Regions from separate parts of the Paenibacillus sp. M2 genome, predicted to be linked through region 2. Evidence: riboswitches for the same ligand, from Rfam matches in the RefSeq annotation. Region 2 holds a riboswitch; the other holds the start of a gene.
The links. Region 2 has a riboswitch for glycine ahead of gcvT (glycine cleavage system aminomethyltransferase GcvT). Riboswitches for the same ligand answer to the same signal wherever they lie in the genome.
Positions count from the first base shown of each region.

Region 1: another riboswitch for glycine. It lies ahead of sdaAB (L-serine ammonia-lyase, iron-sulfur-dependent subunit beta); the one in region 2 lies ahead of gcvT (glycine cleavage system aminomethyltransferase GcvT).

Region 1 is NZ_CP169648.1:533,678-550,450, forward strand. Features, by position in the region: gene pstC (phosphate ABC transporter permease subunit PstC) at 1-23, shown strand, start outside; gene pstA (phosphate ABC transporter permease PstA) at 26-913, shown strand; gene pstB (phosphate ABC transporter ATP-binding protein PstB) at 926-1,681, shown strand; gene ACETMN_RS02575 (phosphotransferase enzyme family protein) at 1,906-2,898, shown strand; glycine riboswitch at 3,247-3,369, shown strand; gene sdaAB (L-serine ammonia-lyase, iron-sulfur-dependent subunit beta) at 3,622-4,311, shown strand; gene sdaAA (L-serine ammonia-lyase, iron-sulfur-dependent, subunit alpha) at 4,301-5,278, shown strand; gene ACETMN_RS02590 (alpha-glycosidase) at 5,449-7,209, opposite strand; gene ACETMN_RS02595 (response regulator transcription factor) at 7,438-8,121, shown strand; gene ACETMN_RS02600 (HAMP domain-containing sensor histidine kinase) at 8,148-9,689, shown strand; gene ACETMN_RS02605 (ABC transporter ATP-binding protein) at 9,770-10,684, shown strand; gene ACETMN_RS02610 (ABC transporter permease) at 10,681-11,397, shown strand; gene ACETMN_RS02615 (ABC transporter permease) at 11,399-12,133, shown strand; gene ACETMN_RS02620 (PAS domain S-box protein) at 12,618-15,326, shown strand; gene ACETMN_RS02625 (L-lactate dehydrogenase) at 15,590-16,543, opposite strand.
Region 2 is NZ_CP169648.1:5,686,616-5,703,388, forward strand. Features, by position in the region: gene ACETMN_RS26080 (AraC family transcriptional regulator) at 1-2,085, opposite strand, end outside; partial or broken gene ACETMN_RS26085 (endonuclease MutS2) at 2,612-4,617, shown strand; gene ACETMN_RS26090 (cysteine-rich CWC family protein) at 4,757-5,008, shown strand; gene ACETMN_RS26095 (mannitol-1-phosphate 5-dehydrogenase) at 5,070-6,215, opposite strand; gene ACETMN_RS26100 (PTS sugar transporter subunit IIA) at 6,212-6,646, opposite strand; gene ACETMN_RS26105 (BglG family transcription antiterminator) at 6,643-8,745, opposite strand; gene ACETMN_RS26110 (PTS mannitol transporter subunit IICB) at 8,784-10,238, opposite strand; gene gcvH (glycine cleavage system protein GcvH) at 10,658-11,050, opposite strand; glycine riboswitch at 11,395-11,517, shown strand; gene gcvT (glycine cleavage system aminomethyltransferase GcvT) at 11,838-12,974, shown strand; gene gcvPA (aminomethyl-transferring glycine dehydrogenase subunit GcvPA) at 12,971-14,326, shown strand; gene gcvPB (aminomethyl-transferring glycine dehydrogenase subunit GcvPB) at 14,461-15,900, shown strand; gene ptsP (phosphoenolpyruvate--protein phosphotransferase) at 16,138-16,773, opposite strand, start outside.

The DNA of each region.
Region 1 (16,773 bases), 2.2 Mb from region 2:
TTGAAAGGAGGAACCGGGTATGAAAATGAAGGCAAAGACGGTAGATAAAATTGCAACATCCGTTATCGTTGTATTGGCCCTGTTCATTGTTATTATATTGCTCGGTCTGCTTGGCTTCATCATGTATAGAGGCATTGGACATATTAGCTGGAACTTCCTGACGAGCGCACCCCAGTTGCTTAAAGGTGGCGGCGGGATTGGTCCACAGCTCTTTAACTCCATATTCTTGCTTCTCCTGACATTGATTGTGACCATCCCACTCGGATGGGGCGGCGGAATTTACATGGCGGAATACGCCAAACCAGGCAAGATTACCAGCTTCATTCGTCTGGTCGTTGAAGTGTTGTCCTCATTCCCATCCATCGTTATCGGTTTGTTTGGTCTCTTGTTGCTAGTCAATCAATTTGGTCTTGGTTTCTCCCTGATCTCAGGTGCCTTGGCTCTGGCGATCTTTAACTTGCCACTGATGGTGCGGACAACGGAGCAGGCCTTCCGGGCCGTTCCGAAGGAACAGAAGGAAGCAGGTCTGGCGCTTGGGCTGTCCAAGTGGAAAATCATTACTTCCATTCTGTTGCCTGTAGCATTACCGAGCTTGATTACGGGTACGATCCTGGCATCGGGCCGGATCTTCGGTGAGGCAGCCGCATTGATGTTCACCGCAGGTATGAGTAGTCCACCACTGGACTTTACGGATTGGAATCCGACAAGTCCAAGATCACCACTTAATCCTTTCCGTCCGGCAGAGACACTTGCTGTCCATATCTGGAAAGTGAATAGTGAAGGTATTGGGCCAGATTCCAAAGAAGTGGCAGCAGGGGCATCTGCCGTGCTTGTCATTCTCGTGCTGGCGTTCAATCTAAGTGCACGCTGGATCGGTCGGGTTGTATTCCGCCGCATGACAGCTTCGAAATAAGGAGGAACCAACATGGCCATACCTTTTGGTACGGAACAGTTAAGCATATATTATGGACATTTCCAGGCGGTCAAACAGATTAGCCTGACGTTTCCTGAAGCAAGCGTAACGGCTCTTATCGGGCCGTCTGGCTGCGGTAAATCCACGTTCCTCCGGTCGCTGAACCGGATGAACGACGAGATTGCCGGTTCCCGTACAGAGGGACATATCTGGATGGACGGTAACGATCTGAATGAGCCTGGAACCGATGTAATCAAGCTTCGCCAGAAGATTGGCATGGTGTGGCAGAAGCCGAACCCTTTTCATAAGTCCATCTACAACAATATCGCGTTTGGCCCCCGCTACCGCGGTACGAAGAGTAAGAAGGCACTGGATGAAATTGTGGAAAAAAGCTTGCGCCGTGCTGCGCTCTGGGACGAAGTGAAAGACAGACTGCATGAGTCAGCTCTGTCTCTCTCTGGCGGACAACAGCAGCGCCTATGTATCGCTCGCGCTTTGTCTGTTGAACCACAGATTCTGCTGCTCGATGAGCCGGCATCTGCACTTGACCCGGTATCTACGGGTAAAGTTGAAGAGTTGATTACCGAACTCAAGAAGGAGCTGCGGATTGTTATTGTTACCCATAACATGCAGCAGGCGGCACGCATCTCGGATTACACAGCTTATTTCTATCTGGGAAGCATGATTGAGCATGGGGATACAGAGCATATTTTCACGAACCCGGACAATCGTCTGACGCAAGAATACATTATGGGTCGTTTTGGTTAATTGGATCATGGAGTGTCACATAGAGCAATAGACAGAGAAATTGAGAAATAAATAGAGACAAAAGAAAGCACAATGCCTGGACGGTTGTTCGGGGGTTGTGCTTTTTTAATTTATAATTTTATTAGAATTTTCTGTATGTGACATAAACATTATGCTACGATATTTAGTAATAAGAGAGCGTTTACATTACTTTGAAGGAGATGTTGATAATCACTACGGATCAGATGTCTTACGACCATATGGCAGCTCAGATTATACAGAACTACACTATTGAGAAACCTGTCGTTTCCTATATTCGTCACAACGAGAATCTGACGTATCATGTCGTTGATGAAGCAAGCGGGCAGAAGTATCTGCTCCGTATCCATCAAGCCGCATATGCAAGTATGACAGGCATTCAGCATACACCTCCTGCGCTGGAGGCAGAGATGAATCTGCTTCATGAGTTAAATGCAACGACAGCATTGCGCGTGCAACATCCAGTACGCAACGCATCCGGTGAATGGGTCACGGTATGGACAAGTGAGGCAGGGAAAGAGATCTGCTGTACAGTACTGGAGTGGATTGAGGGCAGGGACATCCAGCAGGGAGAACGTCTGACAACAGAGCAGATCTATGATCTTGGGGCACAACTGCAGATGCTTCATCAATATGGGCGTGAGCAGAATCAGACAGATCGAACAAAGGTGCGGCCGGCATATGGCAACATTCATGAGAACTTGGTCATGCTAGGGCAGCAAGAGGAAGGTGTCCGACTGGGGATTTTTACAACGGAAGACTTCGATCTGCTTCGTGAGACGTTTGAGAACATTAATGAGCAGCTAGAAACATACCCGCAGCACGCGGAGACATGGGGAATCATTCATGGGGATATTACTCGCAACAATCTGCTGATCACGGATCAGGGGATGTCCATGATTGATTTTTGTCTACACGGTTATGGTTATTATCTTTTCGATGCCGGAGGGGCAGCGCTTATGTTCAATCGGGAGGAACGTGACATATTCTTATCAGGTTATACCAAACAGATCGCACCACTGACGGATCGTGATATCCGATTAATGGAAGGGTTCATGTTGATCTTTACACTTGGTTATTATGCTTTTCAGATGGGGAACGAGTCTAGGCACGAGTGGATGAAAGATCGCATGCCGAAGTTATGCAGCAAGTATTGCAGACCTTATGTACAGAACGAGAGTATCTTCTACGAACTGTGAATTAGGGTGTGCAGATCAGGATAGGCCACGAACAGTGTGGTTCAAATATTATGGTTGCCTGAATACCCGAACAGTTTCGTGGACAATATCATAAATAGTAGTAAGCGCTTTATGAATTGAAGGAAAATGAAATAAGCTGTTTAAAAGTTCTCTTTATCGAATTAATGTAATGAAAGCTGACAAAATATTCTGGTTTTCATCGGTTCAATCGAAAATGAGGGAAATACATCCAAAGAAATCGTTAAGTTTGTTGACACTGATCTTCCGGTCGATTAATCTTAATGAAGAAGAAATGAACGATTTCCATTACTGTTCTGACATACGCTCAGAATGGTTCCATACAGCGGATGATAACGAGCGGGAGAGACCTGAGTTAGCCGAGCAATGGCTAGTCTTCAGGCACCGAAGGAGCAAGCTGCTGCGCACCCGGCGCAGCGGTTAATCTCTCAGGTAAATGTACCATCGTTGGACGCAACTCTGGAGAGTGCGCGAACTGCGCCACCCAAGGGGTATATGATCAGTCAGCCTGGTGACCTTGTCTGCAATTGCAGGGCATGCACCTTGTCGTGAGACACTGCTGATCGTGAAACTCTCAGGTATCGAGGACAGAGAGAGGGCCTGTGGCCTTCTTCTGTCCTTTTTTGATGTCATCATTCAGTAATAAAGGAACATTATGGCATGGGATCTGGATGAAAATGACGAATACAATTGGAGGGTTATAAGGTGCGATTTAAAGATGTTTTCTCAATTATTGGTCCGTCGATGACGGGGCCTTCAAGTTCACATACAGCTGGAGCGGCAAGGTTAGGGAGAATTGCTCGACAGTGGCTAGGATGTACGCCAGATCGTGCCCGGTTGACACTATACGGTTCATTTGCTGACACGTATCAGGGGCACGGAACAGATCTGGCACTGATCGGCGGTTTGCTGGATTATGTCACAGACGATCCGCGTATTCCGGATGCAGAGCAATACGCAGAGGAAGCGGGCATGGAGGTTGAGTTTTATACAAGTGGCCTGCCTGCTCCTCATCCCAATACGGTCAAAATTGAGTTGTGGCATGAAGAACGTGCCTGTTCCTTGATTGGTGCATCTATTGGTGGTGGAAGCGTATCGGTGCATTCGATGAATGATTTTCGTGTTCAGATTAGTGGTGAGTTTCCGACACTCGTTCTGCGACATGCGGACAAAGCAGGAGTGCTTGCCTCGGTAACGTCCACGATCAGTTCATCCGGGGTTAACATCGGGTATATGCAGGTGGACCGCAAAGCCCGTGATGGCGAAGCGCTGACCGCGATGGAAATGGATGGTGTGCCTAATCCTGATATGCTCAAGCGCCTGAAGGAGCTGGATCATGTACTGGATATTCGTGTCATCGATTTGAAGAGAGGAGTTGATTCGGATGCGATTTAAACATTTACACGAACTGAATACGATCTGTACAGCGGAATCCAAAACGATTGCTCAGCTGATGATCGAGGAGCAAGTTCAGGAGACCAATACACCGGAAGCGGATGTTGTGAAACAGATGTCTGAATATTATCAGGTGATGAAGGAAGCGGTACGTAAAGGGTTAACGGAAGATACAACATCACGCAGTGGATTAACGGGTGGAGACGGTAAAAGAATGGCCGAGTACATTCGCAAGGGTGAGACTTGCTCAGGAGATGCTTCCGCACTTGCCATGGCGTATGCCCTGTGTGTATCTGAAGTGAATGCCTCGATGGGGCGGATTGTGGCAACACCAACAGCCGGTTCCTGCGGCATTATCCCTGGTGTTTTTATTAGCTCACAGGAGCGATTTGGCTGGACGGACGAACATTTGGTGAACGGATTGTTCTGTGCGGGAGCGATTGGTTATGTTATTGCGAACAATTCATTTATCTCTGGTGCCGAGGGTGGCTGTCAGGCGGAAGTGGGTTCCGCGATTGGCATGGCTGCGGGTGCCATGGTTGAACTGCGTGGAGGTACACCGGAACAGGTCGTTCATGCGGTTGGCCTAGCATTAAAAAATACACTGGGCCTTATCTGCGATCCAGTTGCAGGCCTCGTTGAGATCCCGTGCATCGTCCGTAACGGACTGGGTGCAGTTACGGCGCTGGCTGCGGCTGACATGGCACTGGCCGGAGTGCGTAGTGCTATTCCGTCAGATGAAGTCATCGACGTTATGCTGGAAGTAGGCAGTGCGATGCCGAGCCGCCACCGGGAGACGGCCCAAGGCGGACTGGCCCAGACACCAACGGGCCGTAAAATGATGCAAAAGCTGGCTAAACCGAAGGCAAAGCGTGCAGAGCCTGAGCAGGAGTCGAAGCCAGCGGATTCTGACACAATTACAAGTGGTACGGATAATGCTCAAGTGCACACGGACCCTCAGGCTTAAGCTGAACGGGACCACTGAGATATAACCAGGGACATTATGATGTATAACGGCGAATACAAAACAAGCGTCCGCGAACCTGAATCCGGGTTCTGCAGGACGCTTGTTTATGCTGCCAGATGAAGCGAAGATAGGCTACTTAGATATGGCTCAGAAGTATGTGTATTATAACTCTAGTCCGGGCTCACAGCCGTACTCAGTACGGCATATCCATATGCGGGCAGTTCAATGGCGAGCACGCCATCTTCCTTGGCGGTACGATGGTTTCCACCGAATAGCTCGGTCCATTCCCCGTCACCGGCCTCCAGTTCGACAATAGCCGTCTCTTCGGATCGATTGAACAGAACCAGAATGCGTTCCTCCTCATTTTGCCGCTCAAATACCAGTTGGCTGCCATCGGTACGAGCCTGCAGGAAACGAACGGTGCCTTCTGCACGCAGGGCAGGATGAGCATGACGCAGGGAGATCAGTTTCTGATAAAAGTCGAACAGTTCTCGGTCCTGCTTCGCTTCATCCCATTCCATGCATTTACGGCAGCCCGGATCATGTTCGCCGTCCATGCCAATCTCGTCTCCGTAATAGATGCACGGCGCGCCCATGTAACTGAACTGGAATAATGCAGCCAGCTTCATCTTGCGCTGGTCTCCTTCACACAGCGTGAGCAGTCGCGGGGTATCGTGACTGTCCAGCAAGTTAAACGCCACTTCGCTGGCCTGAAGCGGATAACGGGATAATTGTCGACCGATGGAGTTCGCGAACTGTTCGGCGTGCATTGTATTTTTCACAAAGAAGGCATTTACGGCATCGGTAAACGGATAGTTCATGGACGCATCGAACTGGTCGCCTTGCAGCCAGGAGGAAGACTCGTTCCATACTTCGCCCAGAATGTAGGCATCCGGATTAGCGGCTTTGACCACACGGCGGAAATCACGCCAGAAGGCATCATCCACTTCGTCTGCAACATCCAGCCGCCATCCGTCCGCGCCCACTTCCTTGATCCAATACTCGGCAACCTTCAGCAGATAGTCCTTAACCTCGGCATTCTCTGTATTCAGCTTTGGCATGTGCGCTTCGAATCCGAAGGTCTCATACGTAGGAATGCCGTCCTTCACGTCCAGCGGGTATTCGTGTACATGGAACCAGTCCTTGTATTTGGATTGTTCTCCGTTCTTCTGTACATCCACAAACGGCGCATACGTCTTCCCGGAATGGTTGAACACAGCATCCAGCAATACGCGAATTCCACGTGCATGGCACAGCTCGACCAGTCGTTTCACGGTATCTGCGTCACCAAAGTGCCGATCTACCCGCAGGTAGTCTTCAGTATCGTATTTGTGATTGGTGGTAGCTTCAAAGATGGGGGTGAAGTAGATCGCATTAATGCCCAGATCACTGATGTAATCCAGATGGTCGATCACGCCCTGAAGGTCACCACCGAAGAAATTGAAGGGTGTCGGCTCGCCGCCCCACGGTTCCACCTTTTCCGGACTAATATCCGGGTTGCCGTTCGCGAATCGTTCAGGGAAAATCTGATAGAACACCGCATCCTTAACCCATGCAGGGGGTGTGAATACAGCTCCGGCATGAATATAAGGGAACTGGAACATACGACCCGGATCGTCCGGTTCTTCTTCCTGGAAGTCCGTCTCGGTCATCCAGATCTGTTCGTCTCCGTTTTTCAGCAAAAAAGAGTACTTCAGTCGGTGGTAGGGAGGTTTCACCTCGCCCTCGAAGTAATCGAACATCGAGTCAGAAGTGAACTTTGTTAAGGGGACCAGCGCTTTGGTTGCATCCCACGTATATTTGTCTCCGGTCAGGGCATGTACCTCAGTCAGATCATTCTTTTTGGCGCGCAGGCGCAGATGGATTGTATCTTGGTCATAGGCATAGGCCCAGTTTCGTTTCGGTTGATGATAGATGGCTTCCAGCAGCATAATGAATTTCCTCCCGTCAGGTGTAGGTATAATATGTACTTGGTAGATTTGATTGATATAACATTCCCCACGTTAATGGATAAGCTATAATTAGAATGTGTGGTAACGTAAAGGAATTCAATATGGTTTCAACAAGATATGAATCCATCTGTTATAGACAGCTTTTATTATGATGATGCTCAGATATATCATTAACCCAATGGGGGCAGAAAGGAAACGACTATTCGAATGAAAACCAAACTGTTATATATTGAAGATGATACGGAAATTGCGACTTGGGTCAGAGCCGATCTGGAGGAGCGCGGTTATGAGGTGGTATGGCTCGGCAGTGGTGAAGGTGCAGCGGAGGCTGCTGTCGGTTGCTCACTCATTATTCTGGATGTCATGCTGCCCGGGCTGGATGGATTTACGGTGGGCCAGCGACTGAAAAAAGAACATCCCGCGGTGCCCATTGTCATGCTCTCGGCCAGAACGTCCATTGACGACAAGTTGCATGGTCTCGATTTTGCCGATGACTATGTAACAAAACCATTTCACCCCGATGAACTGGCTGCCCGGATTGAGGTCCAACTGCGTAAGGCGGGAACTGCGGTCTCATCGGATACAGCTCTGAAGCTGGATCATCTCTCCATCTATGAGAAGGATAACCGCATCGTCAATGAGGAGACGGGGGATGAGATTGTTTTATCGGGAAAACAGTTCCACATCTTCGCCTACCTGCTACGACATATGGGCATGATTCGAACCAAAGAGCAGATCTATGAAGCCGTCTGGAACGAGCCCTATCTGGATGGAGACAAGACTTTGATGGTACATATTCGACATCTACGTGAGAAGCTGGAACTTGATCCGGCCAATCCGGTAATTATTCAGACAGTCCGCGGTGTGGGATATCGCGTGAAGAAGCCATGATCCGGCGGTTCCGAGAACGGAAGACGATGAAGTCAGAACGGAAGGGAGAACGAAGCGCGGGTCAAAAGCAGTCTGGGCGGCGCAAGCTACGCTTCGGGCGGTCCTTGATGTCCAGATATATCATCCTGATTCTAGCGGCAGTATTATTCGTGCCCGTCGTTCTTCCGATTATATCCATCCTATATGTTGTCGTAGTGAATAACACGAACACGAATCAAGCGGCACCCTATGGTGACGTTACTCGGATTAGTAACCTCTGGTCGCGTGAAGCAGAGAACCTGAATGGTGCTTCAGATGAGGAGGTTAAGGCCCGTTTGGAGCAATTACATGCATCGTATCCCAAGTCTTCCATGTATCGTGTGAATGCGAGCGGTGAGACCCTCTTCATTATCGGTGGTGAGGATGTAAACATTCAGAAATCCACATCCCCGGATGGCAGGACAGACACGACATTGAGATGGTCACTGGACACCGGGCAAACGGCAGAGACTCGAATTCCGGCCATATGGAATGTGAGCAACACGGTGCAATTCATGAAAGAAGCATCCTTTCGCGATCCGCTAACCGTAGTTACATACATCGGCGGAGGTGAAAAGGACAAGGGGCAGGGCTTCATGGTCATTGAAGTGCCGCGATCACTTCTGCAAATGAATCAGAGTAACTGGCCGATGGAACTCTTGTATCTTGGTATCGTAATGACCCTCATCTTTCTGATCTTCATCATTATGTCGATTCTCTTCTTCGCACGCATTCGCAAACGACTTATTCGTTTGCAGACGGCCATGATGACCACAGGCAAGGAAGGCCTCCCGCTTCCGGTAGATATCCGCCGGTCAGACGAGATCGGTCAACTGGAGGAATCCTTCAATCAGATGGTGCATCAACTGTCCGATAGCCGTCACCGTGAACGCGAGGAGGAACAATTGCGCAAGCGTCTCATTGCGGGGCTTTCTCACGATCTGCGTACCCCGCTAACGGTGATTCGTGGACATATGCATGCTTTGCACAAGGAAGAGCTGAGCGAGCAAGGTGACCGTTCATTACATCGCATGGAAGCAAAGATGGAGGACCTCGGCGGGCTCATTGACAACATGTTATCCTACAATTTGCTCACGAGTGGGAAATATACACTGAAGCTGGTAGAGAAAGATATACTGCGGATCGTCAGGGAAACGGCGGCCGCCTGGTACCCGGTCTGGGAGAAAGAGCAATTTGAGATTGATATTGACCTGCCAGAGGAACCATTAATCTGGCATATGGATGAACAAGGCATGCGCCGTATTCTCGATAATCTGTTCCAGAACGTAATTCGTCATGCTGCCAGCGGGAAATATATTGGCATATCAACCCAGGAGATTCAGGGTGAGACGGCCATCATTATTCAGGATCGGGGTCCGGGAATGCAACCGAATTCCGACACAAAAGGCACAGGTTTAGGCTTATCCATTGTAGACCTGTTGATTCGTGAGATGGGTCTGCGCAAGCGGGTAGACAGTTCCGAGACGGGTGTCCAGACATATATCTACAGTGGTAAGGGGAAACAGGGAAACAACAAACCGCTGAAATAGCTTTTTTAAACTAAACTTAAACTAGAGACTACTTTGGCTTTAACCTTGGAAGGTTACGATAGTTCCGAGGTGATCATACAGTGAGTGAAAATATTATTCAAACGGCTAATCTATGGAAAACATACCGGGACCGTGCAGCGGTCCGTGAACTTGATCTCCATATTAAAAAGGGAGATATCTATGGCTTCCTCGGTCCCAACGGTGCCGGCAAAACAACAACGATTCGCATGCTTCTCGGCTTGATTAAACCAACCAAAGGCGTGATCCGTCTCTTCGACAAGGATATCCGCAAGGATCGCATGGATATCTTGCGCCGTGTGGGTTCCTTGGTCGAATACCCGTCCTATTACGGACATCTGAACGCAGTAGAGAATCTGGAAACTTTGCGTCGCATCATCAATGTACCCAAATCAAGAATTGCTGAAGTGCTGTCCATTGTAGATCTGACCAAGGATGCCAAACGTTCGGTGAAGGGGTACTCCCTTGGGATGAAGCAACGTCTGGGTATTGCCAGCGCTTTGTTGGGTGAACCGGAGTTGCTGATTCTGGACGAACCAACGAATGGGCTCGATCCGGCTGGTATTCAGGAGATTCGGGAACTGATCAAACGTATGCCTCTGGAACATGGCATTACCGTTCTGGTTTCCAGCCACTTGCTGAGTGAAGTCGAACAGATGGCAAGTCGTGTTGGTATTATCCGTGAAGGCAAGATGGTGCTTCAGGATACCATCGCAAGTCTGCATAGTCAGACGGGTAGCTCTATCCGGTTAACGGTTTCCGAGCCGGAAGAGGCTATGAAGCTGGCGAGAGAACAGGGACAATTTGGTCAGCAACAAGGTTCTGCATTAACGTTCCCTTATATGGATAACAGTTCAGTGGCACTGCTTGTGCGCCGATTAATTGAGCAGGATCATGATGTGTATCGTGTAGAGGAACAGCGTCAGTCGCTGGAAGATCTGTTCATGCGTGTCATTGGCGAGGGGGCTTCCATATGACCGGGCGTGCATTATCGTCAGACTGGCTCAAGATTCGGGGGAAAGGGATCTGGTTTCTTATCTTTCTGGCCCCTCTTGGATTGACAGCGATGCAGGCGCTTAATTTTGGCTTACGGCTGGACTATCTGAAAGAGCAGTATGCAGATAACCTGTGGGGCGGATTGCTCGGCAATGTGGTTGTCTTTGTGCCCTTGTCTCTGATGCTGGGAGCAACCATTCTCAGCTCCATGATTGCTAATGTCGAGCATGAACAGGGATCGTGGAAACAGTTGCTTGCGATGCCCATTCCCAGACCAGCCGTGTATTTGGCCAAGTTCCTGCTTGCTTGTGTGCTGCTGGTGATCTCCTGCCTGCTGCTAACCGCAGGAATTGTTGGTCTGGGTCTGATCCTCGGATTCCATGCCAGTGAGATCCCTTGGACGCATGCCATTAAGCTGGGGCTGTTGCCTTTAGCTGGTGCGCTTCCCGTGTTGTCGTTGGAGTTATGGCTCACAATGGTGAATAAAAATCAGGCGCTTCCCGTCACTCTGGGAATTGTTCTCGCGATAACAGGCATGTTTGCGCTCAGTATCTCACCGTATTTTCCACTTGCTTGGGCACAGATGGCTTGGAATGGACCTAATCCATATCTGTATGCAGGCATGGGGGCAGGTCTGGGGCTCTTGATCCTGTTGTTGGGTATGGTGCATTTTAGCCGGAAGGATGTGGCCTGATATGAGCTTTGCGACAACGTATTTTCGAATTTTGTCTGCTGAGCGGTTGAAGATGGGCAAATCACCCATATGGCTCCTGATTCTGTTAAGTCCACTTATTGCACTGCTCATCGGACTGTTGTCCACTCCATCGGGGAATTGGCAGGTGCTGATGGGCATCATGGTCTTCTTACACGGATTACTCCTTTTGCCGATGCTGACTGGCGTGTTTACGTCCTTTGTCTGCCGTTTCGAACATGCGGGAGGAGGGTGGAAGCAGATGCTGGTTTTGCCGCTCACACGTTCAGGTGTATATGCTGGCAAACTGACGATTGTACTCATGCTTCTGGCGGGTACACAAGTGTTGTTGCTGATATCCATTTTGCTGGCAGGCATGATCCATGGCATTACGATGGAGATACCCTGGGGATTCCTGGTGGGCAAACTACTGCTTGGGTTGTTGGCCTGTGTACCCTTGGCTGCCCTGCAGATGTTCGTTTCATTGGTGTGGAGTAGCTTTGCCGCACCACTCGCACTGAATTTTGCACTGACCATACCGAATATTCTCATTGTAAACTCGGCGACGTATGGGCCGTATTATCCGTGGGCACAACCGATGATTCTGATGACACCCGTGGACGGCGCGGGTTTCGGAGCCTACAACGTGCCACTGATGACGATGCTGGCGGTCGTCGGAGGCAGTGCTGTTATTTTTATTGGAATCGGCATGATGTATTTTGCGAAGAAAGAAATCTGAATAATCCGTTACACACTTGGTTATCGTAGATCAAAATCCTCTTTAAGCAATACATGCAAGCTCTATTGTATGTATGCTTCAGGAGGATTTTTTCTAATATCTGACCCACCCGTCATGAATGGTCAACTCCCGAAATCGTCCTCTCAACTCCCTAACGAATCCGAGGAGTCTTATTCAAGGATTTGAAGTGATCTCAGCTGACTTGGATTGAACTTCAAGGTTGTCAGAGGCTAACATTGATCCTTGTATAACTTGTCTTTTCTTGAATACGCTCCTAAGTGATATCAAAATTCCAGGTATTACCTCACACATCATGTGAATTGAATCATAGATTGTAAGCAAAATGAGACGAGAATCTGGTAAAATAAAAAAAGCTGTTTCTAGGCAGGCTTACATGGTTATTCGAGGGTAGGCCCATTTTTGCAAGGGATAATTAATCCCTGCTGTTAGATGAAGATATTGGCTGAGAAAAGAGGGGTAAGCCTTGGATATTAATAAAACGGAAACCCTGAAGCGCATTATTTCTGAGGGAAGTTCTTACCAATCACTGTTTTTTAACCACCCGGATGCCATTTATGTAATGGACATCCATGGAAACTATATTGATGCTAATCCCTCGGTAGAGCGGATATCTGGGTATACACTGGATGACTTGATTCGTATGAATCAGAGTGAAATCTGTCCTCCGGACAGTGAAAATTCACGCAAAGAATATATTAAAGAGGTACTGGCTGGACGTTCAGTCAGTAATCCCATTACTTTTTATCATAAAGATGGTTCCCTGAAACAGGCAGAGATCACGTATGTGCCTATAACGGAGGGAAAAGAAGTTGTAGGAATCTATGGCATTGCCAAAGATGTTACCGATATCCTGGAAGTGCAACGTGAGCTTAAGGAGGCACAAGAGAAATATCAGGTGCTGGCTGACCATGCACAAGATCTGATTACAACTTGTGCTACGGATGGCGAGTTATTATACGTTTCCCCTTCCGTGTACACCTTACTGGGTTATAAGCCGGAGGAAGTCATAGGAAAGTCCTTCAAGGATTATTGTTATTCGGGAGATTATCCGGACCCTATGGATCTTTCCAAGATCGGCAATGGTTGCAAGATGCGTGTGTTGCACAAGAAGGGACATTATATCTGGATGGAGACATTGGCGAAACCTGTTGCTGGAGAGCGTGGCAAGAGTGTCCAGATTGTAAGCATCAGCAGGGATATTACCCAGCATAAGGATGCGGACAGACGTCTTCGGGAAAGCCGTCAGCGATACAGATCGTTGTTCGAACATAACCCGTCAGCTGTGTATTCATTGAATCTGGAAGGTAAATATAGCGCAGTGAACAGCAAACTGGTGCAAATGCTGGATATTCCGCGCAATAAGCTTATTGGCCAATCTTTTTTATCCAATCTGGATAAATGCGAAGTACAAAACGGCAAACATTATTTTGAAATGGTGAAACAAGGCGAACCGCAATATTATGAGACCCGAATTGTCAATTCAAGAGGTCGAAAGATTGAAGTGTCCGTTACAAATGTGCCCATTATTGTGGATAAGGAAATGGTAGGCGTCTATGGGATCGTGTCCGATATTACCGAGCGAAAGGAATATACGGAGCGGATTCAGGAGCTCAGCAAGCAACATGAGTTGATCCTCAACACGGTTACGGAAGGGATATATGGTTTGGATGCGGATGGAATCACCATGTTTATGAATCCTGCAGCAGCTTCGATGTTCGGTTATGAGGCTAAAGAATTCATTGGCAAAAACTCACATCCCATCATTCATCACACCCGTGCAGATGGAAGTCATTTTCCACAAGAAGAGTGTCCGATCCACATGACCGTGTTGGATGGACAGAGACGTTCAATCAAGGAAGATGTGTTCTGGCGTAAAGATGGCAGCAGCTTTCTGGTGCAGTATCAGGTGACGCCGATTATTGAACAGGGACAGATTCAGGGCGCGGTGGTTGTGTTCAATGATGTAACTGGCGAACGCGAAATTGTACGTGCCAAAGAAACAGCTGAGCTGGCAGCTCAGGCCAAGTCAGAATTTCTGTCGATGGTTAGCCATGAGATCCGGACACCGATGAACGGGATCGTGGGGATGACAGAATTGTTGATCGGTACCGATTTATCGGAAGAACAGCGTGAATATGCCGAGATTATTCGAGACAGCGGCGATGCTTTGCTGAACATCCTTAATGATATTTTGGACTTCAGTAAGCTGGAATCCGGGAAAATGGCACTGGCTTATGAACCATTCGCATTACGCAAGATGCTGGAACAGGTTGCTGAACTGTTTAAACCGCGTGCAGATGAGAAACATCTGGAGATCAGATATCGTCTCAATCCAAGCATCCCTGAGTTCATGGTCGGTGATGCCATACGTATCCGGCAGATTCTGGTGAACTTGGTTGGCAATGCGCTCAAGTTCACAGATCAGGGAAGCATTGATGTTAACGTGGATATTATTAAGGGCAGAAAGCCTGAAGACAGCGTTCTTGATTTTGCGGTGCAAGATACGGGAATTGGCATCCCGGCTGACAAGCTGGATCAGTTGTTTCAGTCCTTCTCTCAACTGCATCCGGTAATTAACCGGAAGTATGGTGGTACCGGACTGGGACTGGTCATCTCCAAGCGACTCGTGGAGATCATGGGAGGCAGTATCAGTGTCGAGAGTATAGAAGGGGAAGGCTCAACCTTCCGGTTTGCTGTTCCTGCGGCGAGTGTAGATGCTTCAGCAGAACAGACAGTAAGTCAGTTCCATCATGATCGCACACGTCAGAGTGACAAGGTCGCCATGCGTATTCTGGTGGCGGAGGATCATCCGGTAAACCGGAAGATTTTACGAGAATATCTGGAGAAGCTCGGATACCACGCAGATGTATGTACCAATGGTGTGGAAGCAATCGATGCCATCTCTCAGAATGCTTATGATATTGTCCTGATGGATATTCATATGCCTGTGATGGATGGATTGAAGGCGACAGACCTGTTACACCGCCTAATTCCACAGGATCGCATACCTCCAATCATCGCAGTTACAGGCAATGCCAAACGTGAAGATAAGGAAGCATGTCTGGAGATTGGAATGCGTGACTTTATTAGCAAACCGGTCATGCTAAGTGAGTTGAAGCGGGTGTTACAGCAATGGGGGCCAAGGGACGAACCTCAACTTGCACCGAATTGAACAACTACTCAAATCAATTTCATAACTCATTAAAATAGATTTCTGTATGTAACTAAATATAGACGAAATGAACCGTTTTGATCTCTATCTAGCCTTGATTGAAGCAGCTGAAGGGATTATGAAGTTGATTCATCTGGCTGTGAAAAATAATAAACGCAAACATGCCAATAAGACTCCTCGCATGGAGTATTATTGGCATGTTTGCGTTGGCAGGCTTTTGAAGTTGAGCCGAAGCATACAAAGTGGAGTTGTATACGAGTGGCTTATACCAATGTCAGACGATTGATGTTACCTGATAGGATTTCACAGGAATTATTGAATTTCTCACGTTCCGTTGCATCCAGATTCAATTCGATAATCTCTTGAATACCATTGCCACCGATGATTGCAGGAACACCGACGCAAACGTTGTGCTGGTCGTACTCTCCGTCCAGAATGGCCGATACGGCGATGATTTTGTGTTCGTCATTGAGGATGGAACGAGTGATATGTGCGAGAGCATTGCCGATCCCGAATTGGGTAGAGCCTTTGCGAGTGAAGATCTCCCAGCCCGCATCTTTCGTTTTGCGTGCAATATCGTCTAGATCCAGATGTTTGAAGCGCTCCTTGTGCTGATCCATAATGTGCATAATCGGTTTGCCACCGATGGTCACATGGGACCAGGCTACGAACTGGGATTCTCCATGCTCCCCGAGAGCATAACCATGCACACTGCGTGGATCGATGGAGAAGACTTCAGATAGCAGCGTTTTGAGTCGTGAAGAATCAATGGACGTGCCTGTGCCGATGACATGCTCACGCGGAAGACCTGATAGCTTCCATACCATATAAGTTACTATGTCAACCGGATTGGCAGCGACGACAAAAATCCCGTTAAATCCACTGTTCATGATCGGGACCACGATGTCTTTGGCAATCGATTCCGCTTCCTCCAGAATATCCAGCCGTGTCTGTCCTGGCTTGGGATTCGCCCCGGCAGTTAAGATAATCACATCCATATTGCCACAATCGGCGTACGTGCCTGCATATACCTTGGTGCGGTTATGTGTGAAGTCCATACAATGGGAAAAATCCAATGCCTGAGCTACAGCACGGTCATACGTCCGGTCCACCATCATAATTTCCCTGCAAATTGATTGATTAATCATGGAATACGCACAACTCGAACCGACAAGACCCGCCCCGATCACCGCTACTTTGCCTGATTTGCCTAACACTGCCGTTCAGCCCCCATTTAGATTGATATTTATTCTTCAATTACGCGTCCTATGTTAAGTATAGTCCTTTATTTTATGCTGGAATCCACTTCTACGTTACATAAGATAACACATGGAAAAGCTGTGCAGCAATGATATCCGCTATCGCGGGAGCGTATTGGAGTAAATGAGTTAACAAAATTGACATGAATAATTCTTAATCATATGATTTGACGGCGTTTGCACCTGTG
Region 2 (16,773 bases):
TTCCAGCGATAATTCACGGTCATAACGTTCCTCGATCAAACGGATCATGCGCCTTGCAATGTTCATGTATTGGGATTCTTCCTGTTCTCGCCAGAAACGAATGACGGGCAGGAACAGCCGCTTGCGGAACCAATTGGTCATTTCGTCCAATGTAGACAACTTCAGCAAATGTGACATGGATGCTTTTTCGCCCAGTACCTCAGCCACATCTCCACCTTGCTCCTGCACAAGTTGATATACACGAGACAATAACTGAACCATAATGACGGGGTATTCACTGAAATGAAGCTTTTTGTCTGCAAGCAGTCCCAAATATTGCTTAAAGTAGGTGTCCGTTTTCTCTTCATCTCCTTGCTTGAGCGCAGAAGCGAGCTGATCCTCGATCATACGTAACTGGGTATACAACGCGGCCTCCATCTGACCACGTGGCTGAATATCTTCGTAATGCAAAATAATACGGCTGCCCAGACTTACCCGGCCTTGCAGAGCCTCTCGGCTCTCCTGAACCCCTCTTGGCGTATCACCAATACAAGTGTAAGAACGACTGATGCCAATACTTACGGGCAGATTCAGATAGGTCACGACACGTTCGCGAATCCAGTCTGCCTGAGTGTGCATCCATTCCTTCAGCTTCACCTCATCCGTAAGTTCGGAGGCAAGTACGGTGACCTGAGCATCATCCAGCATAACCGGCGTGAACCGAACTCCTGAAGGAAGGAGCTCACCTACCATATTGTTGACAGCAAACAGCAGCAGATCGCGATCCTGTTCCTCATATCGGGTCCCTTCCAAGGTATCGATCTGGAGCATAAGTACACCAAGACTCGCCCACCCTGTCGGGAAATCGTACAATTCTCCCTGATATCTGAAATCTTCTTCCGAGATTTTACCTGTTAGCAGTTTGGTCATAAAAAACTCTTGAAGATGCACATGCTGCCCCTTCATCTGCTCACGCATCGTTTTCTCCGAACTGAACAGTGTTGACAATTGCTCCTCAATATAGATAAATTCATCCTGACGGCGTCCTGATGGAGTAACTGGAGAATCCAACCCCTTCGTAAATTGCAGCAGTCTGGAGATCGGTGAATACATCCGCCGACTGCCGTATATGGCGACCAATCCCGTTACACATAACATGACCAGTGTAGCAACACCGGTAACCAATGCAATTTTCTGTGACTGGGCCGTGATCTGTCCAAGAGATACAACGGACACGTATAACCAGCCATTGAGTGGAGATTGCCTATAGCTAACCGCCACTTGGTTACCTTCCACCTCTGCACTGAAGAAACCTTCTGGCTCCCCCGTCGTTTGCACCATTTCATGAATTTCCTTATTCAGCGTGTCATACTTCCCGTCTTGCTGCATATCGTTCAGAAAATACTTCTGCTCCCGATCCAGAACGTACATATCTCCAGAATTCGTATTTCGGCTCAAAAACGTACTCAGTTCCGTATCGGCGATATCAATCACAAGAAATCCCTTTGGTTTCACATTGGTTGGCATCATCGGGATTTTGAATACCATACTGACCACATTATCCGATGATATAAGGGCAGGTGCCTGTTCGGGTGTCAGTTCACCCATGCCAGCTGAAACGGGTACACTTTCTTTGGATGAACTGGCATTCTGAGTAACCCAGAACAGGCTGTTAGTGTAGGTCAGATAAGAACCAATCCGGTCCCGAATGCTGAAATCATCCAATTTGCCAAAAGAACGCATCGAAACAACCCAATCTTCGTCCAGATTAACCAGATAGGCTTGGTCAATGTTCGTAACCGCTTGCAAGTTGTTAAAGCCTGACGTCAGGTCACGAATCTCTTGAAATTCGCTGCTGTCCAGCGGTTTCTTCATCGCTTGAAGTACCAAGGGCGAATTGACATACTGGATGGATGATAATTGCAGGCTGCGCAGAACTTGTTCTACCCGCATTTGGGTCTGATGCAATATCTGAAGGTTGCTTTCACGTACTTTCTGTTCAATGTCACGTGATGCAATCGTATACGAGACCGAACCAATAACAATGACTGGAAGGGCTCCGAGGATCAGGGTAAAGCAGAGCAAACGCAGTAAATACTTAGGCAAGAAGAGCATCCTCCTTTATACGTATGTTTATTAAATTAAATCGCTTTCATTGGATTATTTTACTATTGTTATTTTAAAACCCATTCTTATTCAAGTCCACTCATTTATTCTAAAGGTTGACTTCAAACCAATTTCCAGTTTATATTGGTTGCATATTCCTCAATCAAAGGAGAGATTTTTAATGTCGGTGAATGTTCTTAACTAACCAAGTTTCATATTCAGGAGTTTGGCCTTTCATTGCGTTTGTGCCCATATGGCATACGTGTATTTCATGATGCGCCAGATCCCTGTACTTAGTTAAGAACAGCGGATATCATAAATCGCCTCCGGGATTGTCATTGTCCGGGTCTATTTCCGCGCTGAGTTCAGCGCGGATTTTTTATTATAGACCTATAGTGGACTTTGCTTTCCCATATGTTTAGGGCGGAGAATGACGTTTGTTCATTCTCCGCCCTTTTTGCGTTTTCCAGGAATATGTTTCGCGTGCCAACTGCAATCCCAATTCAAATTCAAGGAGAGATTACGCATGAATGAGAACACATTAAACAGTCTGGGTTATCCACAAATTCAAAAAAATGTTGCAGACTGCGCCCTGTCTTATCTGGGCAAACGTTATGCCAGAGAACTGAAACCGATGGTAGATGCTCACCTGATCCAGATTCGCCTGGAAGAAACAGCAGAAGCTGCTGCGTTGATTCGTTTTGGCGCCAGTATCCCCCTCCCTTCACTGGACGGAATGGAGACCATTATGGATCTGCTTGGCACCGGTTATCTATTCAGTGAACGTGACTTCAGTCATCTCGCTCAGTTCCTGCGGAGCTGTGCACAACTTATGAAATACATGGAGGGCAAATCCGGGGTCGCTCCCACCGTTAGTCGCTACGCTGCATCTATGATTCTGATCGAACCTTTACTGAGTGAGATCGAGCGCTACATCCATAGTGGACGCATTCAGGATCAAGCAAGCAAAGAACTGATTCGAATCCGCAAAAAAATGACGGTGAATGGAGAACGCATGAAACGAAAGCTTGATTCTCTGGTGAGCAAACATCGCTCGATTATGCAGGAGCATGTCATCAGCCAACGCGGAGGAAGAACCGTTCTGCCCATTAAGAAAGAGTTCCGTAAACAGGTGAAAGGCAGTGTGCTGGATGAATCCGGCAGTGGGCAAACCGTATATATCGAACCTGTTGAGTTAGTAAGTTTACAGATGGAATTGGCGGCTCTACAAGCGGAGGAATCCAGAGAGGAGATGAGGATTCTCGGTGATTTAACCTCTCTGGCCGAAACGTATAACCGTGAAATCGCCCTGAACACCGAAACGGTAGGTGTATTAGACTTCCTGTTTGCCAAAGCCAAATATGCGGCCACCATGGACGGACGCAACGTTCGAGTCAATACTAAGGGCCATATCAGTCTTCAACGTGCACGTCATCCGTTCATGGGTTCTTCCATGGTTCCCCTTGATTTTGCAATCGGCAGAACGTACTCGTCGCTCATTATTACTGGCCCGAATACCGGGGGGAAAACGGTCGCACTCAAAACACTTGGTTTACTAACCCTGATGATGCAATCCGGTTTGCTTATTCCGGTGGAGGAAGGTGGCGAGATGGCTGTTTATACCGAGGTAGCAGTTGATATTGGTGACGGGCAGAGTTTGGAACAGGCGCTCAGTACATTCTCTGCACATATTCGCAATATGATTGGCATACTGGAACAGGCCAATACGTCAACTCTGGTGCTCATTGATGAGATGGCCTCCGGCACAGATCCCGGTGAAGGTGTCGGACTGTCCATCGCCATGCTGGAGGAACTGCACAGCCGCGGAGCAACCGTTGTGGCGACAACGCATTTTGGTGAAATCAAACATTTTGCTGCGGCCACGCCAGGATTCGAAAATGCTCGTATGGAATTTGACACTGTTTCTCTCCAGCCGCTGTATCGATTGCGTATCGGAGAAGCTGTGAGAGCTATGCTTATTCCATCGCATTAAAGCTGGGCATGCCACAGCGAATTATCGAGCGATCCAAGTCCCTGTCGGATCAAAGTATTTCGAGAGATCGTACATTTGTGTTCACGTCACCTCCTTTGGAAACTCCGACCATGACGCCTGAGCGTTCCTTTAAGGAGGCAGACGACTCGGCAGAGTTATCCAAACGGAATCAGATGAAGAAGCATTCAAAGAATTCAATCGCTCTCCACAAAAAGACAACAACCAGAGAGTCGGATTCTCCTGCTCCTGCCAAAACATTTCGCAAAGGGGATCGGGTATATGCGGCCTATCTCAATCAGTCGGGTATCGTATGTGATGTGGAGGATAGCCGTGGAAATATCGGGGTCATGTTACGTGGACGCAAAGTAAAAATCCATAAGAAACGCCTGACCCTGCATATATCTGCCAATGAGCTTTATCCGGGTGACGATTATGACTTGGACATTGTGCTGGAAACAAAGGAAAATCGAAAGAAACGTAAGTTGATGGGACGCAAACATGTGGAAGGCCTACAGATCGAATTACCGCCTGAAGAATAGTCGATGGGAGAAACAAATGTGGTGAACTGGAAGTCATATGTACAGAGTGAAATCCATAATCACCGGCACATTTCTGTTATACTGGGACCAGTATGTTTAACTTCAGCTCGTAGTTATTCCACAGGGAGGGAAGAACTGTATGTCTGCAGAACAAGACGATCAAGAGCGCATCCATATCGATGTTCTTGTCTGCCCATTATGCGGGGAAGCTAATCGCTGTTCCTATGCCGCAGGACATCCTCATTCGGAATGCTGGTGTAACCGGGCTACTTTCCCCGAGGGTGTGTTTGACCGCATTCCGCCAGAGCAGCGCCGAAAATCATGCATATGTCAACGCTGTTTGGATGACTATGCCGATAAACTCCAACCAAAAGAAGAGCCACACAGTTAACAACTGTATGGCTCTTCTTCTATTATGCCTCATCTATACTGTTAGCTGGCTACCAATGTTCTTACATTTGGTTATACTGGGCAACAGCCTGTTCAAGCACCGGATGATGCTCATCCATGGACGTATAATGGTGGAGGGTTGCTGTAATTCCCTTCTCGCGGATCATGTTCTGCAGTTCAACTGCTTCCGGATCATCGGAGACATCGAACTTGCAGGCTGCTGCCATACCCATAGCCAGATAAGTCGTATCAGTTCCATCCGCATATGCCTGAAGGGCCGGGCGAACCAGACGATCATTCGGAGACAACTTACGCAGCGGGGAACGACCAACACGAGTAACCTCATCGGTAAGATACGGGTTGACAAACCGTCCCAATATTTTGACAATATACTGCTCATGCTCGTCAGGATTAAATCCAAAGCGCTTCACCAGAACTTTTCCAGTTTCCTGCAAAGCACCGTAGACAATCGATTTCACCTTCTCGTCGGCAATAGCCTTCTGAATCGTGTCATACCCGTGCACATTACCGATATATGCTGCAACGCAGTGTCCTGTATTAACCGTGAACAGCTTCCGTTCAATATACGGCTCCAGATCATCGACATATACAATGCCCTCAACCGGTTTGAATGCAGGAGCCATCTGGGAACGATCCACCACCCACTCGTAAAAAGGCTCCACCTGTACATGTAACGGGTCTTCATGATGCTGAATAGGCACAATCCGGTCTACGGCCGAGTCTGGAAAATAGACATACTGATCTGCAAGGGAACGTACTTCTTTATTGAGCAGAGCATACACATGCTCTTTCAATTGTGTACTGGCTCCAATGGCGTTCTCGCAAGCGATAATGTGAAGCGGGTTTTGAGCAGGACCGGAATTCAGTCTTTTCTCAAGTCCCTTTGCAATCCCTGGTGCAATATGTTTCAGCACACCCACACCCACTGCGGTTGTAATCAGATCAGTTTCCACAACGGTTTGGGCAACCGTCTCCAGTTGGGTTCCATCGATTGCATTTACGCCTGTGACGGTCTCCTGATCCTTGCTCTCGTTAGCCAGTTCCACCGTATATTGCCCCCGTTGCTGAACAGCGGTTACCAAGGTCTGATTCACGTCGGAGAAAACCACCTCATACCCTGCGCGGGACAGAATCAAGCCGATAAATCCACGTCCAATGTTACCTGCGCCAAAGTGTAGGGCCTTCATAGCTCCATTTCACTTTCCAGAATAGCGATTACTTCTTCAGCTGTTTTCGCAAGACGCAGGGCCTCCATATTCTCATCCTCAGCACAGATCACCGCGATGCTAGTCAAGATTTCCATATGCTCCCCGCCTTGAGCCGCGATACCTATGACCATATAAGCCTTTTCTTCGCCAAAATCAACACCCTGTGGATACTGAATGACAGAGATACCTGTGGATAAAATGAAAGCTTTGGATTCCTTCGTACCGTGCGGGATCGCAAGTCCGTTCCCTACATAGGTCGAGACAATCTCTTCTCGTTCAATCATCTTCTCAATGTAATCAGCGGTAATATGTCCCGCATCCTTCAGAATCTGCCCTGCCATACGAATCGCTTCGTATTTGTCCTGAGCCGTCGCATTCATGATGACTTTATCTGTTGTTAACATACTCATAATGGTTGACCTCCAATTTCGGTTTTACTGCGATAAAATCCAACAAGTTCCTGAGACAGGTAATGAATGAGTTCATCCCTGATTCCCTTTTCCAGCAATGTAATCATTTCTTCCTGTAATAACAGTGCGCTGATCTCACTGAGAACCTCCAGGCTTTCCTTGGATAATTCTCTGGGACCGAGCATCAAAAGAACATGGGTAACTCCTGCCGGATCATCCGGCGTACGAAGGAGTGGCTCCGTGAGCTGAAACAGACTGATAGACGGCCTGTATATCCCCTCACTTCGTGTATGAAACAGTGCAAGTCTTGTGCCGGGAATCTTCTGACTCCCCACTGCTTCACGTGCCTCCAGCCGTTTTGCAATCTCCTCTGGTCCCTTCAACACACCAGATCCATGGAGTACGTTGCACATCGCATACACCGTTTTATAGAACCCGATATCCTGATTATCCAGCGGGTACACCTGAAACTTGCCAATAATTCGGACGATTTCAACTAAAATAGCTTCCATTCCATCAGGGTCCGAGTAACGACTTGTTGTCTGAACCTCTGCTTCACGGGGCTTATTATGCTGTCGTTGTAATGTTGTTGTTCGGATAAAATGACGCAGACGTTCGCTCTCTTCTGCCGTAAGCAGTGGACTCACTTTGTAATACTGATGCTCATCCATCGGCAGATCGACCGTCGATAACACCAGATCATATTGATCTGTAGGTATCCGGGCAGCTTCATACCAGGACACGCTATCCATGATTCGAATCTCGGGAATCTCCTTGGACAATCGGCTGGATAGCATGCGTGATGATCCAATTCCGCTTGTACACACGATGATCGCCCTGATCTCCCGTTTCAATGTACGCAACCTCTCGATGGAAGCCCCAAAGTGCATGACCAGGAAACCAATTTCCTCATCCGGAACGTCTGTGCCTGGCCAAGCTTGCCCCACAGATTTTTTGACATCTTCAAAAAGTGAATCATAATCCTTCCGGATCTGCTGCAGTAGCGGATTACGAATCATCTGGTGCCCTTCAATACGCTCCATGACAGGTTGCATATGAGCAAGCAGACCTTCACGAAGCAAACGATCCTCATGAAAGGCGTAATGCGTTCTCCCCTGCATCTGATCAATCAGTGAATGCACCCTGTCCAGTAAAATTAAGTCGTCTATTGGCAACAGCCGCGAAGAGTGAATCCGCTGCTCTGTCTCAACTAATAGTCTGTGAAAATAAGCTTGCTCCTCTTGGGAGAATGTCAGCCCCAGTTGAGTGGATAACACACTACACAAGCGTGAAGCCATATAAGGCGGAACCTTCATCTCATCTTGCGCTGCAACTGCATCTCCCGTGTTCTCTCGTAGAGACATACCACCAATACCAAAACCTTTACGAATACGGACAACCGCTACGGATAATTGAATCAGCAGCTTCATGTATTGACGTTCCGGGATGTTCTCCAGCCATTCAATATCTGGTTGCCATAACGCATTTTCTATCGTAAGCACATCACCGTGTCCAATCATATCCAGCAATTTTTGGTTTACGATGGAGCCACCTTGTTCAGGTTGTCTTCCGAACAGGTCGGATTCATCCAGAAATTCCAGAGCAAGTGCAGCTATGGCTGTGCGATGAATCGTCTCACTCCCGTTAATCTTGACGCCATATCCACGTCTGCGAACCAGTTTTAGTCCCGCCTGACGAATTCGTGACTCCAGATCGTCCAAATCCGTGGTTACGGTGGATACGGTCACTTTCAGATCCGAAGCCAGAGCGAGTAACTTTACAGGCTCCGCTTCATCAAGCAGGATGCAAAGCATGAAGAGCTTACGCTCTTCCGGCGTAAACTCTACATATTCTTTACCCTCTAGTTGCTGGCGCAATACAGCCAGATCATCGGAACTGGCATCAATTCGGATACCGGTTCCCGATTTTTTTTCCAGCCTCATGCCCAAGGGTTCAAGCCATTGTTCAATCATTTGCAGCTCCCGGTGAACCGTTCGGGTACTGACCTTTACTTCAACGGCGATTTCGCCGGCTGTTACTTCATGTGGATGCTCCAGCAGAAACTCCACGATTTCACGTTGTCTTTTGGTAATACTCATATCTCAGCCTCCGGCTCAGGGAAAACAAATGCGTACAATTACTTTAGACGTTCAACGAGCGCATCGTATTCCGGGCTTTTTAGGAAGTTGTCGATGGATATATGTTCTGCGTTCGGCGCAACGGAGCGGGCACGATCGGTTAATATTTGTTGTGTGATGACCACATCTGCATCTGGCGGGATATCACTGATGGCCGTATTGGTCACCGTAACGTCAATCCCCTCTGCCTTCATCTTCTTGCGAAGAATGGAAGCGCCCATGGCACTCGAGCCCATACCTGCATCACAGGAGAAAACAATCTTCTTCACATCTGTTTTCACTGGAGAAGAAGCCATATCTGCGGCTCTGTCTGCTTCACGTCGATTAGCCGTAATGCCAGCGTTTGGCACGGTTCCTTGACTCTTCATGTCTTTCATCCGACTGGATGCGGACTCCAAATCTTCGTCCTTTTGTTTACCCGTTTTCAGCAACACCGCTGCAACCAGGAAAGATACGACGGCTGCTACAAGCACCCCTGCGAGCATCGGCAGGTATCCACCTTTTGGTGTTAAGAGGAAATACGCGATAATACTACCCGGTGATGGTGCCGAAACAAGTCCCGCTCCGGTGAGCATGAATGTTAATGTACCTGCGACGCCACCCGCGATTGCGGCAAGAATCAAAATGGGTCTCATCAGAATGTAAGGGAAGTAGATCTCATGAATTCCCCCGAAGAAATGAATGATAACGGCACCTGGTGCAGAAGATTTGGCCATTCCGCGTCCGAAGAAACAGTAAGCAAGCAAGATACCAAGTCCCGGACCCGGGTTCGATTCAAGCATGTATAATACAGATTGCCCTAATTCTCTCGCTTGATCTGTTGCAATCGGTGTCAGAATTCCGTGGTTGATCGCATTGTTCAGGAACAATACTTTACCTGGTTCAATGATTAGGTTGACCAGTGGTAACAAGCCCAGATTCATTAAGCCTTGTACCCCGGCAGACAATACTTTGCTAATTGCTTCTACAGCAGGCCCGATGCCCAGTAGCGCAAAAATCCCCAAGATCCCGCCAATAATACCGGCTGAAAAGTTGTTAACCAGCATTTCAAATCCGGCTCTAATTTTACCTTCAATGGATTTATCGAACTTTTTGATGATCCATGCTGCCAGTGGTCCGGCAATCATGGCACCGAGGAACATCGGGATATCACTACCCACGATGACCCCAATGGTCATAATGGCACCCACGACACCACCACGCTGACCATGCACCATCGTACCCCCGGTGTAACCGATTAACAGTGGCAGCAAATATTTGATCATCGGATCAACTAGCTGCGCAAGCGTCTCGTTAGGGAACCAGCCTGTTGGAATGAACAGAGCCGTAATTAATCCCCAGGCGATGAACGCTCCCATATTCGGCATGACCATACCACTCAGGAATCGGCCAAAACGCTGAACACCAACCCGTAGCCCACCTTTGGAATTGGACGATTGGTCCAAATTACTCATTGTATTATCCTCCTTGGATCAAGTGATTATGATTTATGAAAGGGGTATCATTTCTCCCCTGCTGTAATCCTAAGCGAGAATGCTCTCCTGTTCAATGAAATGAAAGCGTACTTTCGTCATGAACAATGATGACAACATTAGGTTATGTAATCGTTTTAATCGATGCATAATGGCTGAATCCATTGGTACGCAAGGCTTTTCTTGCCTATGACTTTTATCATTTCCAGAATCATTTTCTAACCTATAGCTTGGTCCAATCAGGTGATTTACATCCACAATCTGCTTCAATCCACATTCAAAACTATTCCTGGAAAGCACAAAAAACCTGTGCAAGCATCCGGCTCACACAGGTGGAAACAATATGAAGCTCATTTCATTTGGTTATAAAATATATGTTAATAAGTACAAGTTCGTTGCTACTATTCTTCCGTATGTTTACGATACGCGTCTGCATTCATCAATGTAGACAATGCTGCTGTCAGATCTCCCTCAACACGAATCTCAATCATCCAGCCTTCCTCGTAAGGAGAGCTGTTCACAAGTTCAGGTGAGTCCTGCAACGAATCATTGACTGCAATAATAGAACCTGTGACGGGAGAGAACAAGTCCGAAACTGTTTTGACCGATTCTATTGTTCCGATACTGTCCTCTGCTTTTACATTGGTTTCAAGGTCAGGCAATTCCACAAACACAATGTCACCCAGCTGATGCTGCGCGAACTCGGTAATACCAATACGTACAGTATCCTCCCCTACGGTTTGCACCCATTCGTGCTCTTCACTGTACAGGAAATCACTTTTCAATTCGCTCATCGATATCCGCCTCGCTTTTCATTAAATGAGTGCATGCGTTCTTTGACCTTAACCCTTTTCCCAGAACATAGCGTATGATATTTATGAATCAAATGTCAAGATACCTCACAATTTATTTGCTGAACACCTCTAAATCCTGTAACCGGATTACACTCTTTCTTCATATACTGGTGAATATTAGAATAGTAAGCGCAGTCTTTTTAAATACACGAACAATAATACTTAAAATATATTAAATATTCGGTTTTTATTCATTATCAATGATATCGTTCTTGACATCGGTAGTGGATTCACGTTTTAATGAGAGGAGTAAATGTGTTTATTGGACTATGTTATACTCGCGGATGAATGTAAAGGGAGAGATTACCCGTGACACCCGATTCGGGATGTACATGAGGTAACGCCGAAGGAGTAAACCACCGATAAGCGGGGGTGAATCTCTCAGGCAAAAGGACTTTTACGGGACGCAACTCTGGAGAGAATCTATTCGCCCTGTGCGGGCGTTATGATCACCCAAGGGGAAACCTGCTGCACAACGCAGCGGGGTAACTCTCAGGTACAAGGGACAGAGCCTTAGAATACAGCGTGCTACTTGGCATGCCGATTCTTTGGCCTGTCCTTTTCCTTTTTCCCAAAAAACGAAAAACAGGATGTCGAACGGCGCTGCCCTAGCTGCTTACCATACTTATGTTATGAAAATATCTAGCTGAAAAATTTAAAAATACCCTGCTTCATTGATCCACGATTATATTTCCGGCCGGTTGACGGTCCATGACGAGGTGATTTGATGTCCGATTTGCTTAAAACACCACTCTTCCCCCTATATCAGCAATACGAAGGTGTACGGTGCATTGATTTTGGAGGCTGGGAGCTTCCGGTGCAATTTAGCGGAATCCAAAAAGAACATGAAGCGGTACGCGAGCGCGCTGGACTGTTCGATGTATCCCATATGGGCGAATTTACAGTACAGGGTGAGCAGGCCGAAGTTTTTTTGCAACAAATGACGACCAATGATGTGACCACGCTGGTTCCCGGTCAAGCCCAGTACACCCTGATGTGTTATCCAGATGGCGGTGTGGTGGACGATCTGCTCGTGTATAAGCTGAAAGATCAGCATTATATGCTCGTCGTTAACGCCTCCAATATCAACAAGGATTGGGCGTGGCTGCAAGAGCACTTGATCCCTGGCGTAAGCATGACCAACGATTCGGAGCAGACGGCGCTGCTCGCCTTGCAAGGTCCACTGGCTGTAGACATTATCGGAAAAGTTACAGATACGGATGTATCCACGATTGAACCGTTTCGTTTTGTGCAGGATGCTGAAGTATGCGGAGTAAAATTACTGTTGTCCCGTACCGGTTATACCGGTGAAGATGGCTTTGAGCTATATGTACCTGTGGACCAGGCTACTGTAATCTGGAATGGATTAATGCAGGCTGGAGAAGAGCATGGGCTGGTTCCAGCTGGACTTGGTGCAAGGGATACGCTGCGTTTTGAAGCCAAGCTGCCTCTGTATGGGCAGGAATTATCGGCAACGATCTCTCCGCTAGAAGCTGGCGTTGGTATGTTTGTGAAACTGAATGCCGGACCTTTTATCGGACACGAAGCCTTGTTACAGCAAAAAAATGACGGGCCCGCCCGTAAACTGGTCGGCATCGAAGTACTGGAGCGCGGTATTCCTCGCCCCCACTATCCGATTTACGCCGAAGGCGTACAGATCGGTGAAGTGACAACAGGCACGCAATCACCTACATTGAAGCGTAATCTGGGGCTTGCCCTCATCGACAGCAAATACGCTGCGCTGGGAACCCCGCTTGAGATTGAGATCCGCGGCAAGAAACTAAAAGCCGAGGTTGTGAAGACCCCTTTTCATAAACGGACACGTACGTCTAAGACACCTACTCAAGGAGCTGATCAAGCATGAGCAAGCACCGGTACATTCCCATGACTGAACAAGATCAGAGCGCCATGCTCGCAACCATCGGTGTGGATACGCTGGAGGAACTGTTTCAGGACATTCCAAAAGAGATTCGTTATCAGGGCGAGCTGCCCGTATCCTCCAAACTTGATGAATATGCGCTAACACGTCATATGTCCAAACAAGCCGGCGCCAACGCCAATTTCGAAACACACGCCAGCTTTCTCGGCGCAGGTATATACGATCATCATGTTCCTTCCGTCATCAATCATGTCATTTCCCGTTCCGAGTTCTACACTGCCTACACACCTTATCAGCCTGAGATCAGCCAAGGTGAACTACAGGCCATTTTCGAATTTCAATCCTACATCTGTGAATTAACCGGTATGGCTGTAGCCAATGCCAGTATGTATGACGGCGCAACCGCCTTTGCTGAAGCAGGTAATCTGGCCGCAGCGGCAACTCGTCGCAAACAGCTCATCGTCTCCCGTACCGTTCATCCGGAAGCCCGTCAGGTATTGCAGGCGTATGCGCACGGACTCCGTCTGGAGATTGTCGAGATTGGTTATAAGGATGGCGTCACGGACTGGGATGCCTTGCAAGCCGCCATATCGGACGATACCGCTGCTGTCATGATCCAGAGTCCGAACTTCTTTGGTGCCGTGGAAAATGTGAAGCAGGCTGCCGACCTCGTGCATGCGCACAAGGGCCTACTCGTTGTAAGTGCCAACCCGCTATCGCTGGGTCTGCTGGAAGCCCCAGGCAAGCTGGGTGCCGACATCGTTGTAGGTGATGCGCAGCCCCTTGGCATCGCCGCTTCACTCGGCGGCCCGACATGCGGATATTTCGCCGTATCCCAGCCTCATATGCGCCGAATTCCTGGCCGAATTGTAGGCCAGACCAAGGATCGCAACGGAAAACGTGGATTTGTACTCACACTGCAAGCACGTGAACAGCATATCCGCCGCGAAAAGGCGACATCCAACATCTGTTCCAACCAGGCTTTGCTTGCACTCAGCGCATCTGTGTATATGTCCATCATGGGGAAACAAGGCATGATCGATGTCGCGGATCTGAATCTGCAAAAGAGTCATTACACCCTGAATACATTAACTGCGATTCCTGGAGTTAGCCTTACTTTTAATGCACCCACATTTAATGAGTTTGTTATTAAACTTCCTGAAGGAACCGATCTGGATGCTCTTCAACTGAAACTGCTGGATGCAGGCTTCATTGGTGGTTACGAACTCGGACGTGATTATCCGGAGCTTGCCGGACATATGCTGATTGCTGTTACCGAACGACGCAGTAAGGAAGAGATTGACGAATTCGCACGAGCATTGGAGGGATCGCTGTGACTCAGGAAACGACGACAACGACAACACCGGCACAAGGACAATCGGAAACAGGCACCTCTTTCTCCACTTCGTCTAAACCTGAGACGGATACAACATTCAGTGCACAGACCCTATCTCCTGCTCCGGAACAATCATTGATTTTTGAACTCAGTAGCCCTGGACGTGTCGCTTATTCCTTGCCAGAATGTGACGTTCCTCGTCAGGCTGCCGATACGTTGATTCCCCGGGAAATGCTCCGTTCGGAAGCAGCGGCACTACCGGAAGTGTTCGAGGTAGATGTTATCAGGCACTATACTGCGTTGTCCCGCCGCAACTTCGGCGTAGATAACGGATTCTATCCACTGGGCTCCTGTACGATGAAATACAATCCAAAGATTAATGAGGACGTGGCCCGTTACAATGGATTCGCCAAAATCCATCCGTACCAGCATGAATCCAGCATTCAAGGTGCACTTGAACTGTTGTATACGTTGCAAAACGACCTTGCGGGGTTGACAGGTATGGACGCTGTAACCTTGCAACCAGCCGCTGGTGCTCATGGAGAATGGACTGGACTTATGATGATTCGTGCCTACCACGAAGGTCGTGGCGAACAACGTACCAAAGTCATCGTGCCCGATTCTTCGCATGGTACCAACCCAGCAAGTGCTACCGTTGCAGGATTTGAAACTGTGACGATTCCATCCCGCGCAGATGGACTGGTCGATCTGGACGCGCTCCGTGCAGCCGTCGGTTCGGATACGGCAGCATTGATGCTCACAAACCCAAATACACTTGGTTTGTTCGAGAAAGACATTCAGGAGATTGCATCCATCGTACACCAGGCTGGTGGTTTGCTTTACTACGATGGCGCGAACTCCAATGCCATTATGGGCATTACCCGTCCGGGTGATATGGGCTTTGACGTGGTGCATCTGAACTTGCACAAAACGATGAGTACACCTCATGGTGGTGGTGGACCTGGCGCCGGACCAGTCGGTGTGAAGAGCCGCCTGATCCCGTTCCTGCCTAAACCGATGGTGATCAAAAATGATGACGGTATGTATGCATTCGATCGTGAAGGCGATCAATCCATTGGCCGGGTGAAAGCCTACTACGGTAACTTCGGTATATTGGTACGTGCCTATGCCTACATTCGCACCTATGGACCGGAAGGCTTGCGCCGTGTGTCTGAATGTGCGGTACTGAATGCCAACTATATGATGGCCCGCCTCGCACCATACTACGAGATTCCGTATCCGGGTGTATGCAAACATGAATTTGTCATGTCTGGTCGGGGTTTGAAGCAATATGGTGTGCGCACACTTGACGTTGCCAAACGATTGCTTGATTTTGGATATCATCCACCTACGGTGTACTTCCCGCTCAACGTTGAGGAATGCATCATGATCGAGCCGACGGAAACCGAAAGCAAAGAAACACTGGATGGGTTCATTGATACGATGATTCGGATTGCCAAAGAAGCGGAAGAGACACCAGAGTTGGTACTCAACGCACCTTACGGAACACCAGTCACTCGTCTTGATGAGACCACTGCCGCCCGCAAACCTGTACTCAACTGCGCATGCAGTTAAACACTAAGTGAATTTCTAATCCATGCTCTTGCTGATGTTAACTTACCCCAGCAAGAGCATTTTTTTGCCTAGACATTACAGGGTCTTTCTCCTCGTACTCCCCTCCTATACATTCGCGCAACAAAAAAAGCCGATATCCACAATGAATCGCGGATACCGGCAAAATTGCTGCACGACTGCAGCTTTTTATCGGAAAAAGAAACCCTTAAAATCGGGTGGAAACCCCGTAAAATTACATTACGCTTGAATGCTTTGAACCAATTCAACGACTTGTTCAGCCGTTTGCATATCCAGAGCTTTAGCAGCCAGTTCCTGCATATCCGCACGGGACAGCTTGGTGATCTGACTACGAGCTGGCAGGATGGAGGTTGCGCTCATGCTGAACTCATCCAATCCAAGACCAAGCAGCAATGGAATTGCTGTTTCGTCTCCTGCCATCTCACCACACATGCCAACCCATTTGCCTTCACGATGCGCAGCATCGATAACCATTTTAACCAAACGCAAAATGGCTGGGTTGTAAGGCTGGTACAGATAAGCCACTCGTTCGTTCATACGGTCAGCAGCCATTGTGTATTGAATCAGATCGTTCGTTCCGATACTGAAGAAATCCACTTCTTTGGCAAACTGATCTGCCAGAACTGCAGTCGAAGGAATTTCGACCATGATTCCGAGTTGAATGCTGTCAGAAACAGCAATACCTTCAGCAACCAGCTTCTCTTTCTCTTCGAGCAAGACAGCTTTTGCTTCACGGAATTCACCAAGCGTTGCGATCATTGGGAACATGACACGCAGGTTTCCATGTACGCTTGCACGCAGCAATGCACGCAATTGTGTACGGAAGATATCCAGACGGTCCAGACACAGACGAAC